3 linked regions of the Methanococcus maripaludis genome follow. Each later gene encodes a partner of the first gene's protein in a complex. Links are inferred from orthologs where the notes say so. Each region holds a gene or a part of one and is shown in the gene's direction. Other genes may lie near its edges.

Region 1 (7,396 bases):
AGCTGTTATTGTTACTCCAGAAGGAACACCAAAAGGTTCAGAAATCAAAGGTCCAGTTTCAAAAGAAGCTGCTGAAAGATGGCCTGGTGTTTCAAGATTAGCTAAAATTATTCACTAATTAGGCATGTGGTGAAATCATGGTTTTGACAAACTCAAAACAGCCAAGAAAACAAAGAAAAGCACTCTATAACGCACCTTTACATTTAAGAAATAGCGTTATGGCTGCAATGTTATCAAAAGAATTAAAAGAAAAATTCAATAAAAACTCCCTTCCTGTGAAAAAAGGAGATACTGTAAAAGTACTCAGAGGAAATTTCAAAGGAATTGAAGGAGAAGTTTCAAAAGTTGACTACGCAGGATACAAAATCATTGTTGAAGGGGTAGTTAACAAAAAACAAGATGGAACTGAAACAGCATATCCAATTCATCCATCAAATGTTATGATTACCAAATTGGACGAATCAGACGAAAAGAGATTTAAAAATTCAAGTAACTAAGAGGTGTGAGCATGGCAATTAAAGGACCTAGAAAACATCTTAAAAGATTGGCTGCTCCAGCAAATTGGCAACTTCCTAGAAAAGTAAAAGCATTTACTGTAAGACCATCACCTGGACCACACTCAATGGATAAATCTTTACCTTTATTGTTAGTTGTAAGAGACGTATTAAAATACGCTGACAACGCAAGAGAAGCTAAAAAAATTATCCAAACGGGAAAAATCTTAATCGATGGATTAAAAAGAAAGGAATACAAACACCCTGCTGGATTAATGGATGTTTTATCAATCCCTGAAATGGATGAAAACTACCTTGTATTATTTGACGAAAGCGGAAGAATCAGCTTGAAAAAAACTGACAAAACCGATGCAAAATTATGCAAAATCGTGAACAAAACTGTTATAAAAGGCGGTCACATTCAATTAAACCTTCACGATGGTAGAAACCAGATTGTAAAAGTTTCAGACGCTACAAAAGCTGAAGAAGATGTTTACAAAACAGGAGACAGCGTTTTAGTTTCAATTCCAGAACAGTCAATTGTTGGACATGTTGCATTCGGCGAAGGAAAATTAGCATACGTAACTGGCGGTAAACACGTTGGAGAATTTGCTAAAATCGTTGAAGTGGAAAACAGAGCATTGTACTCAGATATTGTAACTTTAGAAAACAAAGATGGCGAGAAATTTAAAACCGTTAAGCCTTACGTATTTATCGTAGGTCAAGACGAGCCAGTAATTTCGATGTAATGCCCATAAAATTAGAGGAGGACGAAACATGTCATTCCAAGAAGTTTGGGAAAAAGAACCTATGAAAAAACCAAGAATCCAAAAAGTCACAGTAAACTTCGGTGTAGGTGAAGCTGGAGATAGGTTAACAATAGGTGCAAAAGTTATTGAAGAACTCACTGGCCAATCACCAGTAAGGACTTTAGCTAAACAGACAAACCCTGCATTTGGTATCAGAAAAAAGTTACCAATTGGATTAAAAGTAACATTAAGAGGAAAGAACGCTGAAGAATTCCTCGGAAATGCATTCAGTGCATTTAAAACATGTGGTAAAGTACTCTATGCGTCATCATTTGATCAGGTTGGAAACTTCTCATTTGGTGTTCCTGAACATATTGACTTCCCAGGTCAAAAGTACGACCCATCAATTGGAATCTATGGTATGGATATCTGTGTAACCTTTGAAAAATCAGGATACAGAGTAAAATCCAGAAAAGTTAAAAGAAGCCACATTCCAAAGAAACACTTAGTTACCAAAGACGAAGCTATCGAATACATCCAAGCTAAATTCGATACTGAAGTAGTCAGGGAATAAGGTGAAAGAATGACAAAAACACCATTTAAGACAAAATTCGGCCAAGGTTCTAAAGTTTGCAAAAGATGCGGAAGAAAAGGGCCAGGAATTATCAGAAAATACGGATTAAATTTATGCAGACAATGCTTCAGAGAATTAGCACCAAAATTAGGATTTAAAAAGTACGATTAAGGACAAGGAGGTAACAATATGAGTTTAATGGACCCTCTTGCAAACGCATTAAACCACGTATCCAACTGCGAAAGTGTGGGTAAAAACGTAGCTTACTTGAAACCTGCTTCAAAATTAATTGGAAGAGTTCTAAATGTTATGCAGGATCAAGGATACATTGGAAACTTCGAATACATTGAAGACGGAAAAGCGGGTGTCTACAAAGTTGATTTAATCGGACAAATCAACAAGTGTGGAGCTGTAAAGCCTAGATTCGCAGTTAAAAACCATGACTTCGAAAAATTCGAAAAGAGATACTTACCAGCTAAAGGTTTCGGATTGTTAATCGTAAGTACCCCAAAAGGATTAATGACACATGACGAAGCTAGAAACGCTGGAGTAGGTGGAAGATTAATTTCCTACATATACTAAGGACATTATGGAGGTATTCTTATGCCAGTTGCAGCTTTAATAAGGGAAGAAATCGAAATTCCTGAAAACGTCAACGTTGAAGTTAACGGCAGCACAGTTGCTGTTAAATCAGGTGCAAAAGAACTTAAAAGAGATTTGTTGTACCCTGGAATCGAAATAAGCACAGAAGACGGAAAAGTTGTTATTGAGTGTACATTCCCAAGAAAAGCACAAACTGCAATTGTTGGAACCTACAGATCACACATTCAAAACATGATCACAGGTGTTACTGACGGATTTGAATACAAATTAGTAATCAGATACGCTCACTTCCCAATGAAAGTTAGTGCTAAAGGAAACACTGTAACCATTGACAACTTCTTAGGAGAAAAATACACCAGAACTGCTAAAATCATGGATGGAGTCACTGTAAAAGTTAGTGGTGAAGAAGTGATTGTAAGTGGAGCTAACAAAGAATTTGTTGGTCAAACCGCTGCAAACATCGAACAAGCTACTAAAGTTAAAGGAAGAGACACAAGAATATTCCAAGATGGCATCTACATTGTAGAAAAAGCAGGCAAGGTATTATAAGGTGGTCTCATGAGTGAATTCAAAAGATTAATGAGATTAAAACTCAAAATGAAACAGAAAAGACCTGAATTTAAAAGACAGGACTGGTTCAAGTGTTCAAGAATTGGAACTAGCTGGAGAAGACCTTTTGGTAAACACAGCGGTATGAGAATAGGATTGACACATAGGGCTGCTGTTGCTACAGTAGGTTACAGAGGACCTGCTCTTGTTAGAGGTTTACACCCATCAGGCTTACAAGATATTCTTGTTAACAACGTAAAAGAATTAGTTGCAATAAACCCTGAAATTCAAGGTGCAAGAATTGCAGCTACCGTTGGTAAAAGAAAAAGAATAGAAATCGTTAAAAAAGCTAATGAATTAGGAATTAGAGTATTTAACGTATCCAAACAAAAACAGGAAGAATTCTTAAGTTTATAATCTCGCTTAAGATATAAGGTGATATTATGGATGTATCAACCCAAAGAAGAATTGCTGCAGCTGTTTTGGATTGCGGTATCGATAGGGTATGGATTGATCCTGAAAACCTGGAAAAAGTCAAAATGGCCATCACAAAAGATGACATTAGACTTTTAATTAACGATGGAGTCATTGTTAAGAAACAGGAAAAAGGAATCAGTAGCGCTAGGAAAAAAGAAGTTCAAGAACAGAAGAGAAAAGGAAAGAGAAAAGGTCCTGGTTCAAGAAAAGGGGCTAAAGGTGCAAGAACTCCTAAAAAAGAAAAATGGATGAACACCATCAGGCCACTTAGAAAAATGCTGAAAGACTTAAGAGAAAATGAAAAAATCGAAAGATCAGCATACAGAAAACTCTACAGAATGGCTAAAGGTGGCGCATTCAGAAGTAGAAATCACATGAAGTTATACATGAAAGAACACGGAATTTTAGCTGAATAACTCAAATTTAAGGAGGAATGACTATGGCAAAGAACGCCAAATTCAGAGTTCCTTTTAGAAGAAGAAGAGAAGGAAAAACTGATTTCAGACAAAGGTTAGGATTATTATTGTCTGGCAAACCTAGATTAGTTGCGAGAAAATCCTTAAACAATGTGATCGCTCAGCTTATGGCATACGATGAAAAAGGGGACGTTGTTTTAGTTTCAGCACACTCCAGAGAACTCGTTAAAATGGGTTACAAAGGCCACTGCGGAAATTTACCTGCAGCATACTTAACAGGTTTATTGTTAGGTAAAAAGGCTGTTAAAGAAGGAGCAGAAGAAGCTATATTAGACAAAGGTCTTCACAGAGCTACCAAAGGAGCTGCAATTTTCGCTGTTTTAAAAGGCGCACTCGATGCAGGTATGGATATACCTCACGGTGATGAAATCATCGCAGATGAAGAAAGATTAAACGGAACTCACGTTAAAAATTACGCAGAATCTTTAAAAGAAGATGCTGATGCGTACAAAAAACAGTTCTCAAAATACTTAGAAAAAGGATTAAACCCAGAAGACTTGCCAGAACACGTTGAAGAACTGAAAGAAAAAATCCTTAACTTATAAGGTGATATAAATGGCTGAAAAAAAGGCTGAAAAAAGAGCTGAAAAAAGAAAATTCAATACCGAAGCTTGGGAACCAAAAACCCAAATCGGTAGAATGGTTAAGGAAGGAACAATTTCAGACATTAACTACATTATGGATAAAGGTCTTCCCTTATTAGAACCTGAAATTGTTGATGCACTCTTACCCGATCTAGAAGAGCAAGTTTTGGACGTTAAATTGGTTCAAAGAATGCACAAATCTGGAAGAAGAGCAAGATACAGAGCAACTGTTGTTGTAGGTAACAAAAACGGATACGTTGGAGTAGGCATGGGTAAATCAAAAGAAGTTGGCCCTGCTATCAGAAAAGCAATTGCTCACGCAAAATTATCATTAATCAAAGTTAGAATTGGCTGCGGTTCATGGGAATGCGGTTGCGGATACCCTCACTCAATCCCATTCACAGCTAAAGGAGCTTGTGGTAGCGTTAAGGTAGAATTACTTCCTGCACCTAGGGGTGTTGGTTTAGTTGCTGGTAACGTTGCAAAAGCTGTTTTAGGTCTTGCAGGAATAAAAGATGCATGGACTAAAACATTTGGTGACACAAGAACCACATACAACTTTGCTGAAGCTACATTCGATGCATTAAACAACTTAAACTTCGTAAGATGCTTACCTGCACAAAAGGAAAAATTAGGTCTTACAGAAGGAAGAGTACTCTAATTTATTACTTTTTAAGAAAAAAGGTGATTAAAACATGGCTTACGCAGTTGTAAGAGTCAGAGGAAGCGTAGGTGTTAGAGGAAACATCGCAGATACCATGAAGATGTTGAGATTACACCGAGTAAACCACTGTGTTGTAATTCCAGACAATGAACACTACACTGGAATGATAAAAAAAGTTAAAGATTATGTAACCTACGGTGAAATCGATAAAGATACACTCGTAGCTTTAATTCTAAAAAGAGGAAGACTTCCTGGAAACAAAAGATTAACTGAAGAACTCGTAAAAGAGTTAACAGAACTTCCAGTTGAAGAGTTAGCTGAAAAAATAATTGCTGGCGAAATCAAAATAAAAGATACGCCAATCAAACCAGTATTCAGATTACACCCTCCAAGAAAAGGATACGATAGAGCAGGAGTCAAAAAAGGATTCTCAATTGGCGGTGCCTTAGGTTACAGATCTGGTAAAATCAACGATTTATTGAATAAAATGATGTAATTTAAGGTGATTTAATGATTAGAAAAAGCAAAAAAATCACGAAAATGAGAGGCTCCAGAACCTGCGGATATGGAGAAGCTAAAAAACATAGAGGCGCTGGCCACAGAGGTGGTAGGGGTAACGCTGGTCACCAGAAACATAAATGGTTGTCAGTCTGTAAATTCAATCCTGATTACTTCGGTAAATACGGATTCAACAGAAACCCCGGCCTTATAAAACAGTTAGAAACTATTAACATTGGAGAATTGGAAGAATACATCTTAAAATACAAAGATGCATTCCAAGTAGAAGATGGAAAAGTTGTAGTTGATGCTACCGAAATCGGATACGAAAAAGTTCTCGGAAAAGGAAGAATCTCAACCGCAATGGTTGTAAAAGCAGTTGAATTCTCTGAAGGAGCTAAAGAAAAAATTGAGGCTGCCGGTGGAGAATTTGTTGAATTATAATTCAATTAAGAACCACTTACTTCATTTAATCCTGCTTTTTCTTATTTTTGATAGTGGATACTATGAAAATCCAAATCAAATAACTACTCATTTTTTAGAATATTTTGTAGATGCGAAAACTATATCCAATACTTTTTCCAAAAATTATCTTAATGATTATATTTGATAAAAAATTTCGTGTTTTTATCATTTATTGAAATTTATAATGTTTATTCCAAGGTGAGAATTTGGAAAGTTTTCTATTAAAAATAAAACCTATACTTGAGTTAATTCCTGAAGTAAAAAGACCGTTAAAAGAAATTTCATTTAAAGAAAAATTACAATGGACTGCACTTGTGCTTGTACTCTACTTTATTTTGGGTACAATTGATATTTACACTGGCGGTTCAGAAATGCCTGCAATATTTGATTTCTGGCAAACAGTTACTGCTTCAAAAATGGGTACTTTGATCACCCTTGGTATCGGGCCAATTGTAACTGCAGGGATTATCATGCAGCTTTTGGTTGGATCTGAAATTATAAGTCTGGACCTATCAAAACCGATGAATAGAGCATTGTTCCAAGGTTTACAAAAGTTATTTGGTATAGCACTATGTTTCCTCGAAGCTTTAATGTTTGTTGGAGCAGGTGCGTTTGGTACACTAACTCCACTTTTAATGGTTATATTGGTACTGCAACTTGCACTTGGTGCTATATTAATTATTTATCTTGATGAAATTGTTTCAAGATACGGTATCGGTTCAGGTATCGGTCTTTTCATTGCGGCAGGAGTTTCACAAACAATATTTGTAGGAACTTTTGGTGCAGAAGGGTACTTATGGAAATTCTTCAGTGCAATGACTGTTGGAAGTTTATGGACTGCATTGGAATATATTTTACCAATACTCGGTACAATACTTGTATTCCTGGTTGTAGTTTACGTTGAAAGTATCAGAGTTGAAATTCCTCTCGCACATGGAAGAGTAAAAGGTGCAGTTGGAAAATACCCGATAAAATTCATTTATGTTTCAAACTTGCCAGTTATCCTTGCTGCAGCATTGTTTGCAAACATCCAGCTCTGGGGGATGTTTTTAGAAAAAATGGGTTTCCCAATTCTTGGACATTATACGAGCGGTAGGGCAACTGATGGGCTTGCATACTACTTCTCAACACCATATGGAATCTCAAGCTTAATTGCAGACCCACTTCATGCGGTATTTTACACAATAATGATGATAATATTCTGTATATTGTTTGGTCTTTTCTGGGTTGAAACATCTGGACTCGATGCAAAATCAATGGCCA
Region 2 (3,645 bases), on another replicon or contig:
GGTATTTTTCGTGTGATTTAAAAAGTCTTTCTAAATTAAAGCTTTTTTTGATCCTGTTTCGCATACTTTTCCTAAATTTCCAGTGATCAAGCATTTCATTTACACTTGAATATGAAACATGTATCATACTATCCCTCCGTTCTTAATTATAATTTTCTTCAAAACCCGTTAAATAAATTTTTAGAGTTTTAATGGAAATAAAAACATGAATTGATATTATCCTGAATAATTAACGCTTTAAATATAAATATTATTGATTATAATTTATAATTATACGTTTAATTAAAAAAAGGACTTAATTAATCTGATAAAATTTAAAATGGGGATTGTAATAAAAGGGGCGGTGTATATACCAAATAATAAAAACAATAAATGCAGAAAAAATACACCAACGACACAAAAAATAAACTTTTTTAAAATCGGATTACTTTCTTTTTTCAAGATTAGCAGAATAGAATTTGAAGATAGAGGTATCCTGCAAATATTTGAGGTTTTTATCAAACCAAAATAATCAGATAGAAGTTCTGCAGGACAATTTACCCATATGGGCAATAATATATATAACATTTTGACACGACGTTGTATATTTCCAGTTTTAAAAAAACTATTCTTATTTTGCCAACAGTTTTATATTTTTGAGACGTAAAGTATAACTACATAGTTTTATATACGACACGGATTAACTCTTTTGAAGTTTTGTATCTATTTTTGAAGAGACTATTTCGGACCTATCTGGTGAGTATTATGAAAAGAATAATATCAATTAAAGGAACTGAAGAAGAAATTATCGAAATCTGCGAAAGAATATCTAAATTAGGCATTGATTATTCATTTGATGCGAAAGCAAATTATTCAGAGAATCGGGCATATAACAGTGCACGAATAAAGATATTTGGCGATGAAAAGTATAAACTTGCAGAAGATCATAAAAATATCCTGACTATCATCGATACAGTTCATAATAAATACAATAAAGATGCTAAAGGACTATTTGAATACAAATTAAACGATTTAAAATACCCAGTAAACAAAGACCTCGTCTTGGATGCACTCACTGCATTAAAAATTAATTTTAAATATTTAAAAGATGAAAACGTAATCAAGTGTGAACATAAAATAGAAGAGATTAATGGTATCTTAAAAGACATTCTTGATATTTACTCTGAACTCAGCTTTTATAATATTGGATCAAAACCTGTTAAAAACGTAATAACTCTTGCGGCATACATAACAGGGCGAGATATCGATGAATTAATCGAAGAAGGACTTGAAAAAGAACTATTTAGGGAAGAAGACGAGAAAATTGTTCTTAATAAGGATATAGATTTAACAAGAAAAGAACTTTTGAGTGTGAAAAAATGAACTACGTTAACATTCTTGAAAAAAGCAAAAACTTTATCGAATTAGAATTGGTAAATGACGACCATTCTTTGAGCAACTTAATAAAAGAAGTATTGTTATCCAAAAAAGGTGTAATTCTCGCATCATACGGTGTGGAACATCCGGTTTTAGATCCAGATACTGGAAGATACATCTCAAACCCGACAATCATGCTAAAAACCGATGAAAAAACAGATGCAGAAAAAGTTTTAAAAGAAGCTTTAAAAGACATCGTCGATCTCTGCAACAAAACACTTAAAGAATTATAATTAATAATTTAATAGATATAAATTCTTTTTTAACTAAATACTGGCATTTTTAACCCGACTTTTAAAAAATTGACTTCTTTTACCTCAGAAACTTATATATAATAGTAAGCGATAGTATGTCTGCCCCATGTTTAGATCGCATTGGTGCGGTTAAATAATTACAGGAGGCATCAACATGGACAGTGACAAAATACTGAATGCAGTGAAGGAGGCTCGAACTCTTGCTAAGCCGCGGAACTTCACGCAATCCGTTGATCTCATCGTCAACTTGAAAGAGTTGGATCTTACAAGACCTGAAAACAGGTTAAAAGAACAGATCGTTTTACCAAGTGGAAGAGGTAAAGACGTTGCGATTGCGGTTATTGCGAAAGGTGACTTGGCTGCTCAAGCAGAAGACATGGGCCTCACTGTAATAAGACAGGAAGAATTAGAAGAATTAGGTAAAAACAAAAAAACAGCTAAAAAAATTGCTAACGCACACGGCTTCTTTATCGCTCAAGCTGATATGATGCCATTGGTGGGTAAATCATTAGGTCCTGTTTTAGGTCCTAGAGGTAAAATGCCACAACCTGTGCCTGCAAATGCAAATTTAGCGCCTTTAGTTGCTAGATTCCAAAAAACTGTTGCAATCAACACAAGGGATAAATCATTATTCCAAGTGTACATTGGACATGAATCAATGAGCGATGAAGAGCTTGCTGCAAATGCTGAAGCAATTTTAAACGTAGTGTCCAAAAAATACGAAAAAGGACTCTACCACGTTAAAAGTGCATTTACAAAACTTACAATGGGCGCAGCTGCTCCTATTGAGAAATAGAGGGGTTGAAAATATGATCGACGCTAAATCAGAACATAAGATTGCCCCTTGGAAAATTGAAGAAGTTAATGCATTAAAAGAATTACTTAAAAGTACAAGCATTATTGCATTAATTGACATGATGGAAGTTCCTGCGGTACAACTCCAAGAAATCAGGGACAAAATCAGAGACCAAATGACATTAAAAATGTCAAGAAACACACTCATGAAAAGGGCAATTGAGGAAGTTGCTGAAGAAACCGGAAATCCTGAATTTGCTAAATTAGCAGATTACTTGGACAAAGGTGCTGCAATCATTGCTACCGAAATGAACCCATTCAAATTATTCAAAACACTTGACGAAAGCAAAAGCCCTGCACCTGTTAAAGGAGGCGCTACTGCACCATGCGATATTGAAGTTAAAGCTGGTTCAACAGGAATGCCACCAGGACCATTCTTAAGTGAATTGAAAGCAGTTGGAATCCCTGCTGCTATTGATAAGGGTAAAATCGGAATCAAAGAAGACAAAGTCGTCGTTAAAGAAGGCGAAGTTGTCTCACAAAAGCTTGCTGTTGTACTCTCTGCATTAGGTATTAAACCAGTTACAGTTGGTTTAAACGTACTCGGAGTTTACGAAGATGGTGTTATATACACTGAAAGCGATTTAAAAATCGATGAAGAAGAATTCATCGGAAAAATTCAAAAAGCTTACACAAGCGCATTCAACTTGTCAGTTAACGCTGTTATCCCAACAAGCGCGACAATTGAAACAATCGTTCAAAAAGCATTCAATGATGCAAAAGCTGTATCAGTTGAAAGTGCATTCGTAACAGATAAAACCGCTGATGCAATCCTTGGAAAAGCTTACGCTCAAATGATTGCTGTTGCAGGTCTTGCTGGCGATGACGCTTTAGACGAAGAATTAATAGAAAAAATGTCATCAGGCGCAGCTGCACCAGTTGAAGAAGCTCCTGTTGAGGAAAAGAAAGAAGAGAAAAAAGAAGAAGCTGCACCAGCTGCAGGTCTTGGAATGCTCTTCTAAAATAATTTATAATACAATACAAAAAAATATATATACAAACGGATAATTTCAAAAAAAAGTTCATGCATCTTGGAGGTGTACTTTATGGAATACATATACGCAGCATTATTATTAAATTCCGCAGGTAAAGAAATCACAGAAGACGCTGTTAAAGCTAT
Region 3 (8,780 bases), on another replicon or contig:
CTTTTTTAACTAAATACTGGCATTTTTAACCCGACTTTTAAAAAATTGACTTCTTTTACCTCAGAAACTTATATATAATAGTAAGCGATAGTATGTCTGCCCCATGTTTAGATCGCATTGGTGCGGTTAAATAATTACAGGAGGCATCAACATGGACAGTGACAAAATACTGAATGCAGTGAAGGAGGCTCGAACTCTTGCTAAGCCGCGGAACTTCACGCAATCCGTTGATCTCATCGTCAACTTGAAAGAGTTGGATCTTACAAGACCTGAAAACAGGTTAAAAGAACAGATCGTTTTACCAAGTGGAAGAGGTAAAGACGTTGCGATTGCGGTTATTGCGAAAGGTGACTTGGCTGCTCAAGCAGAAGACATGGGCCTCACTGTAATAAGACAGGAAGAATTAGAAGAATTAGGTAAAAACAAAAAAACAGCTAAAAAAATTGCTAACGCACACGGCTTCTTTATCGCTCAAGCTGATATGATGCCATTGGTGGGTAAATCATTAGGTCCTGTTTTAGGTCCTAGAGGTAAAATGCCACAACCTGTGCCTGCAAATGCAAATTTAGCGCCTTTAGTTGCTAGATTCCAAAAAACTGTTGCAATCAACACAAGGGATAAATCATTATTCCAAGTGTACATTGGACATGAATCAATGAGCGATGAAGAGCTTGCTGCAAATGCTGAAGCAATTTTAAACGTAGTGTCCAAAAAATACGAAAAAGGACTCTACCACGTTAAAAGTGCATTTACAAAACTTACAATGGGCGCAGCTGCTCCTATTGAGAAATAGAGGGGTTGAAAATATGATCGACGCTAAATCAGAACATAAGATTGCCCCTTGGAAAATTGAAGAAGTTAATGCATTAAAAGAATTACTTAAAAGTACAAGCATTATTGCATTAATTGACATGATGGAAGTTCCTGCGGTACAACTCCAAGAAATCAGGGACAAAATCAGAGACCAAATGACATTAAAAATGTCAAGAAACACACTCATGAAAAGGGCAATTGAGGAAGTTGCTGAAGAAACCGGAAATCCTGAATTTGCTAAATTAGCAGATTACTTGGACAAAGGTGCTGCAATCATTGCTACCGAAATGAACCCATTCAAATTATTCAAAACACTTGACGAAAGCAAAAGCCCTGCACCTGTTAAAGGAGGCGCTACTGCACCATGCGATATTGAAGTTAAAGCTGGTTCAACAGGAATGCCACCAGGACCATTCTTAAGTGAATTGAAAGCAGTTGGAATCCCTGCTGCTATTGATAAGGGTAAAATCGGAATCAAAGAAGACAAAGTCGTCGTTAAAGAAGGCGAAGTTGTCTCACAAAAGCTTGCTGTTGTACTCTCTGCATTAGGTATTAAACCAGTTACAGTTGGTTTAAACGTACTCGGAGTTTACGAAGATGGTGTTATATACACTGAAAGCGATTTAAAAATCGATGAAGAAGAATTCATCGGAAAAATTCAAAAAGCTTACACAAGCGCATTCAACTTGTCAGTTAACGCTGTTATCCCAACAAGCGCGACAATTGAAACAATCGTTCAAAAAGCATTCAATGATGCAAAAGCTGTATCAGTTGAAAGTGCATTCGTAACAGATAAAACCGCTGATGCAATCCTTGGAAAAGCTTACGCTCAAATGATTGCTGTTGCAGGTCTTGCTGGCGATGACGCTTTAGACGAAGAATTAATAGAAAAAATGTCATCAGGCGCAGCTGCACCAGTTGAAGAAGCTCCTGTTGAGGAAAAGAAAGAAGAGAAAAAAGAAGAAGCTGCACCAGCTGCAGGTCTTGGAATGCTCTTCTAAAATAATTTATAATACAATACAAAAAAATATATATACAAACGGATAATTTCAAAAAAAAGTTCATGCATCTTGGAGGTGTACTTTATGGAATACATATACGCAGCATTATTATTAAATTCCGCAGGTAAAGAAATCACAGAAGACGCTGTTAAAGCTATCTTAGTAGCTGGCGGCGTTGAAGCAAACGAAGCTAGAGTTAAAGCTTTGGTTGCTGCTTTAGAAGGCGTTGATATTGCAGAAGCTATCGAAAAAGCTGCAATCGCACCAGTAGCTGCTGCTGCTCCTGCAGCTGCTGCAGCTGCACCAGTTGAAGAGAAAAAAGAAGAGAAAAAAGAAGACACAACCGCAGCTGCTGCTGCAGGTCTCGGTGCTTTATTCGGATAATTACATTTTCCGAATATTCTCTTTTTATTTTTGGCAAATTAATTTATATATTTAAATATATAATTAAAGATATAAACGTTTATATACTATATAAATAGAAATTTATACCAGATATTTAAACTGGTGAAAATGATGGAACCTGAAATCAAAATCGTAAACGTAGTTGTATCAACGCAGATTGGAACAGATATTGACTTGGAATATGCCGCAGATATATTAGATAACGCAGAATATGAACCTGAACAGTTCCCCGGACTTGTTTGTAGATTGAGCGATCCAAAGGTTGCACTTTTGATATTTAGAAGCGGTAAATTAAATTGTACCGGTGCAAAGAGCAAAGACGATGCAGTAATTGCAATAAACAAAATAATTAAAGAATTACAGGAAGCGGGAATGGACATCATCGACAATCCTGAAGTAAACGTACAAAACATGGTTGCTACAACCGAACTTGGAATGGAACCTAACTTAGACGATATATCCACCTTAGAATGCACCGAATATGAACCCGAACAGTTCCCAGGATTAGTTTACAGATTGAGCGATCCAAAGGTTGTTGTGTTAATATTCGGTAGTGGAAAAGTTGTAATTACCGGATTAAAAAGAATAGATGATGCATACGTTGCATTTAATAAGATTTTGACCACATTAAAAGAACTTGAAGAAGAATTATACTAAACGGGATAATCGTGATTGCAATAATTGATTATAATGCAGGCAACTTGCGGAGTATCGAAAAGGCACTTGAACTGTACACAAAAGATATTGTTGTTACAAGTGACCCCGAAATACTCCTAAGTGCTGACAAACTAGTTCTCCCAGGTGTTGGAAATTTTGGAGACTCCATGAAAAATATTTCTCAAAAAACTGGAGACTGTTCTTTAAATGAAATAATTAACAAATGCGTTCAAAAGGTTCCTTTTTTAGGAATTTGTCTTGGAATGCAGTTGTTACTTGAAAAAAGTGAAGAATGTCCCGAAATTCCCGGTCTTGGAGTAATAAAAGGAGACGTTATAAAATTTAGACATTCTGAAAAAATCCCCCATATGGGCTGGAATACAGTAAACCAGGTTCAAGATATCCCCCTTTTTGAAGGAATAGCAAATAATGAATATTTTTACTTTGTACATTCATATCACGTGAACCCTTCAGAAAAGGACGTGATTTCAGGAACTACTAATTACGGCTACGAATTCCCCTGTGTTTTAAATAAAAAAAACGTTTATGCTACCCAGTTCCATCCTGAAAAAAGTGGTAAAAACGGTTTAAAAATGATTAAAAACTTTGTTGAATTAATTTAATCATTTAAAAAATAAAAAAACTTAAAAACTAAATAACTTCTTGAATTACTTCTTTTAATTTCTGTTTTGCTTTTTTCTTAAGATATATATTTCCTAAAAACCCTGCAACAAGTGGGAGTGGCGTTCCAATATACATCAACCCGCCAAATGCTGCGAGACCTTTTTTAAATTTCGAACAGTTGTAGTTTACAATATTATCTTCTTTTTTAACCATTGATTTTAAAAGCGCTTTTTCTGAAGCATAGATAACATTGTAACTCCACAGAATTATATCTGAAAGTGGGGTTGGAGTTCCTTCGTAAGTTGTTTTTCTGTGCTTTATAGCATTAAATAAATCATCTGCACAGTTTCCTTCAAATTTAGTGTTTCCATTTCCAATCATTCTTGCTAAATGCGCATCACTATTTCCTAAAAATGCAAAAGGGGACTTGTGGTAGTTTTTCAAAACCTTATCGAGTGCAATGTTGTTTACAATTCCATCTCTATGGTATGCATTGTAAACTTCAACACCATCAAAATCAAGTTCAAACATCTTATCTCCGATTGCCTCACAAATCGGGCTGTATGGGTGGGGACATACTGCAAGTCCACCCTGTTCATGGATTCTTTCGATGGTTTCTTCAGCGCTCAATCTTTTTGGGATATCTTCATTTAGGTATAACCCCAAGATTTCACCGTCTTTTGACATTATCTCGCTTCCAACTACAACTTCGATTCCGAACTCTTTTTCATACTTTTTCGTTTCAAGAGCTCCTTTAATAGTATTGTGGTCAGTTACTGCAATTATGTCCATATTATTTGCTTTTGCACATTTCAATACCTTTAAAGGTTCTTCGACAGAATCTGGAAATTTTAATCCCATGTATTTCATCATTCCAGAATATTTGGTGTGAATGTGCATGTCTGCCTTAAATACGTCATTTTCCATGAGGTCCCTCAATAAATTATTGCATTAAATTAGTAGATCTTTAAGTGCTTTTGGCAATATTTTGATGATATCTGTTGAATTATAATAGTATCCAAACTCTTTTTCCAGCATATCTCCACAGTATCCGTTTATGTACGTTCCACAGCATGCTGAAGGAAATGCATCATTGCAAGAATAAATTGCACCGATAATTCCGCATAATATATCTCCAGTTCCCCCAACAGTCATTCCTTGGTTTCCAGTAATGTTCATTTTGATGCTATCAGAATTAAACACGATATCAGTACTGCCTTTTAAAACTACGGTTGACTTAAATTCTGAACTTTCGATATAATTTTCGATGTATTCAAATTCTTTTTTGTGCGGGGTAAATATAAAATTATTTCTAAATTCAAAATTTTCATAATCTATCAACTTTATTGCATCCGCATCAATAACTACTTTTCCATTTATTTTGTTAATGTAGGAATTTACAAACTCTTTTGTATCAGAATTTAAAGAAATCCCGCTTCCTAAAACCGTGCAATCGTAATTTTTAGACAGATTTAAAAGTTCTTCTACATTTTTATAGCCGATATAATCCCCATTTAATTCGTATGGCATTAATTCAGGATAATTTTTAACTGTATTCATAACTTTTGAAACTGAAGCAACTGTAACAATATCTGCAAATTTAGAAGCTGCAAGGGCTGAAAAAACAGGAGCACCGTGATATTCTTTTGAGCCCCCAATGATCAGCACTTTTCCATTCTGCCCCTTATGAGAATCGGGTTTTCTTTCGTTCAACAAGTGAAAATCCCCTTTTCCAATCATATTTTCAATATATCTTGGAATTCCAATACTTTTCACAACAAAATTTTTATTTTTATTTTCAAATTTTCGTTTGTGAAGTATAACTTCCAGATCGGACTTTAAATTTCCTGTTTGAATATCTACACTGAGTATTTTCAAATTTTCATAGTATTTGGACTTTAAAACATTTAAATAATCAACTATTATTGAATAAGGATTTTTTAAAGTTCCAATAACTCCTGTTCCAAGCATCGAATCAATTATCAGTACATTTTCATTTTTTAATTCCTTTTCAATCTGTTTTATTAACTCCATTACATTTTCATTTTCTAAAATATTTAGGTAATCCAGAGCACCAAAAAATTCCATATATTTTATGATGTTAAAGTTAATTTGAGTTTCAGAAGTTCTTATTTTTTGTTCATTTCCAATTAATACGACAAATGTAGCAAAATTATTCGCTAAGTGTCTTGCAATAACAAAACCATCTCCACCATTATTTCCAGTACCGCACAATACATACGCTTTTGAAAAATCAAAGTTTAAATTAACAATTTCTTCATAAACTGCCGTTCCAGCGTTTTCCATTAACTTTTCTTTTGAGATTCCGTACTGTTCAGAATTTTCGTCAATTACCTTGATTTCAGAAGAAGATACGTCGTTTTTATCATTAATCTTGAGTTTTTCTCTTAGCTGTTCGAATTTTAGAATATTTCCTCTTTTCTGAACGCATTTGATGTCTTTCATGCCTTTCAACACCTGAAAACTGAATTTATTATTTGACTTAAATCCGAAAAATTCATATATTAAATTAAACTGTAATTAGGTATTGTTAATTATTATTAATTATAATTATATTTATCAAAATATAACAAACCGAGGGATTTATATGAATACTATTGATGGAATATTCAACCCGAAATCAGTTGCAGTAATTGGTGCATCAGAAATTGAAGGAAAAGTCGGACAGTCAGTAATGAAAAACCTGTTAAATTTCAAACAACACGGTGGAAAAGTATACCCTATTAACAAAAAATACAATGAAGTATACGGGATTAAATGCTACGGTTCTGTTTTAGACATTCCTGAAACTCCAGACCTTGTAATTATATCAATACCTGCTGAATATGCAGTAGATGCTATGGAAGAATGTGGAAGAAAAGGAGTAAAATCGGCAATAATTATTACCGCAGGATTTGCAGAAACCAACAACCACGTGCTAGAAGACAGGTTAAAATCAATTATTGAACAGTACGGAATTAGAACAATCGGCCCGAACTGCCTCGGTGTGATAAATCTTCACAACCATTTAAACGCATCATTCAGTAAAGAATTTTCAAACATGGGCAATATCGCATTTATATCACAAAGTGGAGCAATTATGACTGCACTGCTTGATATTGCAAATTATTATAACCTTGGATTTTCAAAAATCGTGAGTATGGGTAACAAAATCGATGTTCAGGAATACGAACTATTGAATTACCTTGAAAATGACCCCCACACAAAAGTTGTGGCGCTTTATATTGAAGGTTTGAAAGATGAAAAATTCATAAGTGCTGCTAAAAAAATTTCAAGGAAAAAACCTGTAATCGTTTTAAAAAGTGGAAAATCCGAAGAGGGTGCAAAAGCTGCTTCTTCACACACCGGAAGCCTTGCAGGAAACAGTGCAGTATACGATGCAGCTTTCAAAAAAAGCCGTGTATTTAATGTGGAAAGCTTTGAAGACCTCGTAAATTTATTAAAGATATTCTCAGTACAACCCCCAATGAAATCCAAAAAGCTTGCAGTTATTACAAATGCAGGAGGATTTGGTGTGTTAGCAGCAGATTCTGTTGAAAATTTCGGATTGGAACTTGCAGAATTTTCAGGAACTACAGTTTCAGAATTGAAAAAATATTTACCAGATACATCAGGTATTTCAAATCCACTGGATTTAATCGGGGATGCCGATGTTGAGAGATACAAACACGCATTTGAATTAGTTGAAAATGATCCAAACGTAGATGGTTTACTTGCAATATTAACGCCTCAAGGAATGACTGATGCACTCGGCGTTGCAAGAGAACTTGTGAAACTTAAAAACTACATGATATGTAAAAAAGATAAAATTCCAATTGTTGCGTCATTCGTTGGAGGAACTTCCGTGTTAGAAGCAAGAAGCTACTTACAAGAAAAAGGAATTCCATCATTTATCTGCCCAGAACTTGCAGTTAAAGCACTAGCTTGTTTATACAGGCAAAGCCACCTCATGGACAAATACGACAGTCCGGAATACTTAAATGAAATCAGAGCTGAAATCTCGGATGCTAAAACTAACAACCAAGAAAAAATTGATGAACTACTCGCAAATCCAAATGAAAGCAACTCAAAAGAATTTTTAAAATTGAATGGATTTGCAATACCTGAAAAATTCGTTGCAACGACTAAAGATGACGCTAAAAAATACGCTGAATCATTAGGAAAAGTAGTAATGAAAGTTGTTTCAGCAGACATTTTGCACAAATCAGATGCAGGTTGCGTAATAATCGATCCAAGCGATGCATCAGAAGCATTTGAAACCATTATGAAAAATGGGGAAAAATACTTGTTGGATAGAAAAATCGATGGAATAATCGATGGTGTTTTGATCGAACAGTTTGTCACCGGAAAAGAGATCATTATTGGTGCTAAAAGAGACCCAGTATTTGGACCTGTTGTTATGACTGGACTTGGTGGAATATTCGTAGAAGTTTTAAAAGATGTTTCTTTTGGAATTACCCCGATAACAAAAGAATACGCTGGAGAAATACTCGAATCCTTGAAGTCGTACAAAATCCTTGAAGGAGTTAGGGGCGAAAAAAGAAGCGATATCGAATTTTTAAAAGAATTGATCGTTAGAGTTGGCGTTTTAATGGAAACCTACGATGAAATAAGTGAAATTGATATCAACCCTGCATTTATAAAAGAAGAAGGCCAAGGCGGATTCGTTGGAGATGCATTGATTATAACAAAAAAATAGAAAAAATAGGATATGCTGTTTTTAATCCCTTCCAGGGTTCTTAAATTAACAGCAGCCACCTGCTCCTTTTACTGCCAGGTATTTTCCGCTGAAAACGGATTTTTTCACGATGATATATACTTCGTTTAATACCTGTCTAGCCATTTTGTCGATAAAGATTCTGAAATCTTCATCGTAAATTTTTTCATCCGTTTCGACGATTTTGCTTGCGATGTCGATCCCGAACTTAGGACCACCTCAACCAAAACCTTCGAAAAACACGATCAAGTCTTTTGAACCAGTTTCGTTTATTTTTTCGTTTATAAACTCCATTGCTTCTTCAGAAATTGTTACAGGGATCATTCTCTCACCTATCTGTACACGAATATATTAGATTTTCTAATATATTAACATATAGCGGAAGTGTGTTTCAGGTACGAAAAGATAGCTATATATAAAAATTCAGTGAAAAGTAGTTATTATAACCGTTAATTTTCAATTCATACTTATTAATTTAAATTTTGGAGGCAATTATATGCAACAAATGGTTCCGGCATCAGGATACGATAGGGCAATAACCA

What was found.
Region 2: HNP90_RS01260 (region 1) and HNP90_RS06335 share a complex: the UniProt entries of both Methanocaldococcus jannaschii proteins name them as parts of the 50S ribosomal subunit. The link is inferred for Methanococcus maripaludis from one-to-one orthologs.
Region 3: HNP90_RS01260 (region 1) and HNP90_RS06340 share a complex: the UniProt entries of both Methanocaldococcus jannaschii proteins name them as parts of the 50S ribosomal subunit. The link is inferred for Methanococcus maripaludis from one-to-one orthologs.

What each region holds. Positions count from the first base shown.
Region 1 is NZ_JACDUL010000001.1:229,314-236,709, forward strand. The notes cover bases 4,434-7,396. They hold HNP90_RS01260 (uL15 family ribosomal protein), read left to right. Parts: upstream 4,434-5,680; coding sequence 5,681-6,112; downstream 6,113-7,396. Other genes in these bases: HNP90_RS01245 (50S ribosomal protein L18), read left to right, coding at 4,434-4,467; HNP90_RS01250 (30S ribosomal protein S5), read left to right, coding at 4,478-5,167; HNP90_RS01255 (50S ribosomal protein L30), read left to right, coding at 5,202-5,666; secY (preprotein translocase subunit SecY), read left to right, coding at 6,340-7,396. In the rest of the region: HNP90_RS01200 (50S ribosomal protein L14), read left to right, coding at 1-118; rplX (50S ribosomal protein L24), read left to right, coding at 138-497; HNP90_RS01210 (30S ribosomal protein S4e), read left to right, coding at 509-1,243; HNP90_RS01215 (50S ribosomal protein L5), read left to right, coding at 1,272-1,817; HNP90_RS01220 (30S ribosomal protein S14), read left to right, coding at 1,827-1,988; HNP90_RS01225 (30S ribosomal protein S8), read left to right, coding at 2,007-2,399; HNP90_RS01230 (50S ribosomal protein L6), read left to right, coding at 2,421-2,969; HNP90_RS01235 (50S ribosomal protein L32e), read left to right, coding at 2,979-3,386; HNP90_RS01240 (50S ribosomal protein L19e), read left to right, coding at 3,413-3,862; more of HNP90_RS01245, read left to right, coding at 3,886-4,433. UniProt on the Methanocaldococcus jannaschii protein: Binds to the 23S rRNA.
Region 2 is NZ_JACDUL010000003.1:193,251-196,895, forward strand. Bases 876-3,645 are described here. They hold HNP90_RS06335 (50S ribosomal protein L1), read left to right. Parts: upstream 876-1,824; coding sequence 1,825-2,466; downstream 2,467-3,645. Other genes in these bases: HNP90_RS06325 (DUF2067 family protein), read left to right, coding at 876-1,362; HNP90_RS06330 (DNA-directed RNA polymerase subunit L), read left to right, coding at 1,359-1,649; HNP90_RS06340 (50S ribosomal protein L10), read left to right, coding at 2,480-3,487; rpl12p (50S ribosomal protein P1), read left to right, coding at 3,572-3,645. Also shown: HNP90_RS06320 (hypothetical protein), read right to left, coding at 1-127; more of HNP90_RS06325, read left to right, coding at 745-875. UniProt on the Methanocaldococcus jannaschii protein: Probably involved in E site tRNA release. Binds directly to 23S rRNA. Protein L1 is also a translational repressor protein, it controls the translation of its operon by binding to its mRNA.
Region 3 is NZ_JACDUL010000003.1:194,924-203,703, forward strand. What follows is about bases 1-2,810. They hold HNP90_RS06340 (50S ribosomal protein L10), read left to right. Parts: upstream 1-806; coding sequence 807-1,814; downstream 1,815-2,810. Other genes in these bases: HNP90_RS06335 (50S ribosomal protein L1), read left to right, coding at 152-793; rpl12p (50S ribosomal protein P1), read left to right, coding at 1,899-2,198; HNP90_RS06350 (TATA-box-binding protein), read left to right, coding at 2,331-2,810. In the rest of the region: more of HNP90_RS06350, read left to right, coding at 2,811-2,876; imidazole glycerol phosphate synthase subunit HisH, read left to right, coding at 2,888-3,499; HNP90_RS06360 (PHP-associated domain-containing protein), read right to left, coding at 3,528-4,427; HNP90_RS06365 (bifunctional ADP-dependent NAD(P)H-hydrate dehydratase/NAD(P)H-hydrate epimerase), read right to left, coding at 4,452-5,966; HNP90_RS06370 (acetate--CoA ligase family protein), read left to right, coding at 6,109-8,220; psmA (archaeal proteasome endopeptidase complex subunit alpha), read left to right, coding at 8,735-8,780. UniProt on the Methanocaldococcus jannaschii protein: Forms part of the ribosomal stalk, playing a central role in the interaction of the ribosome with GTP-bound translation factors.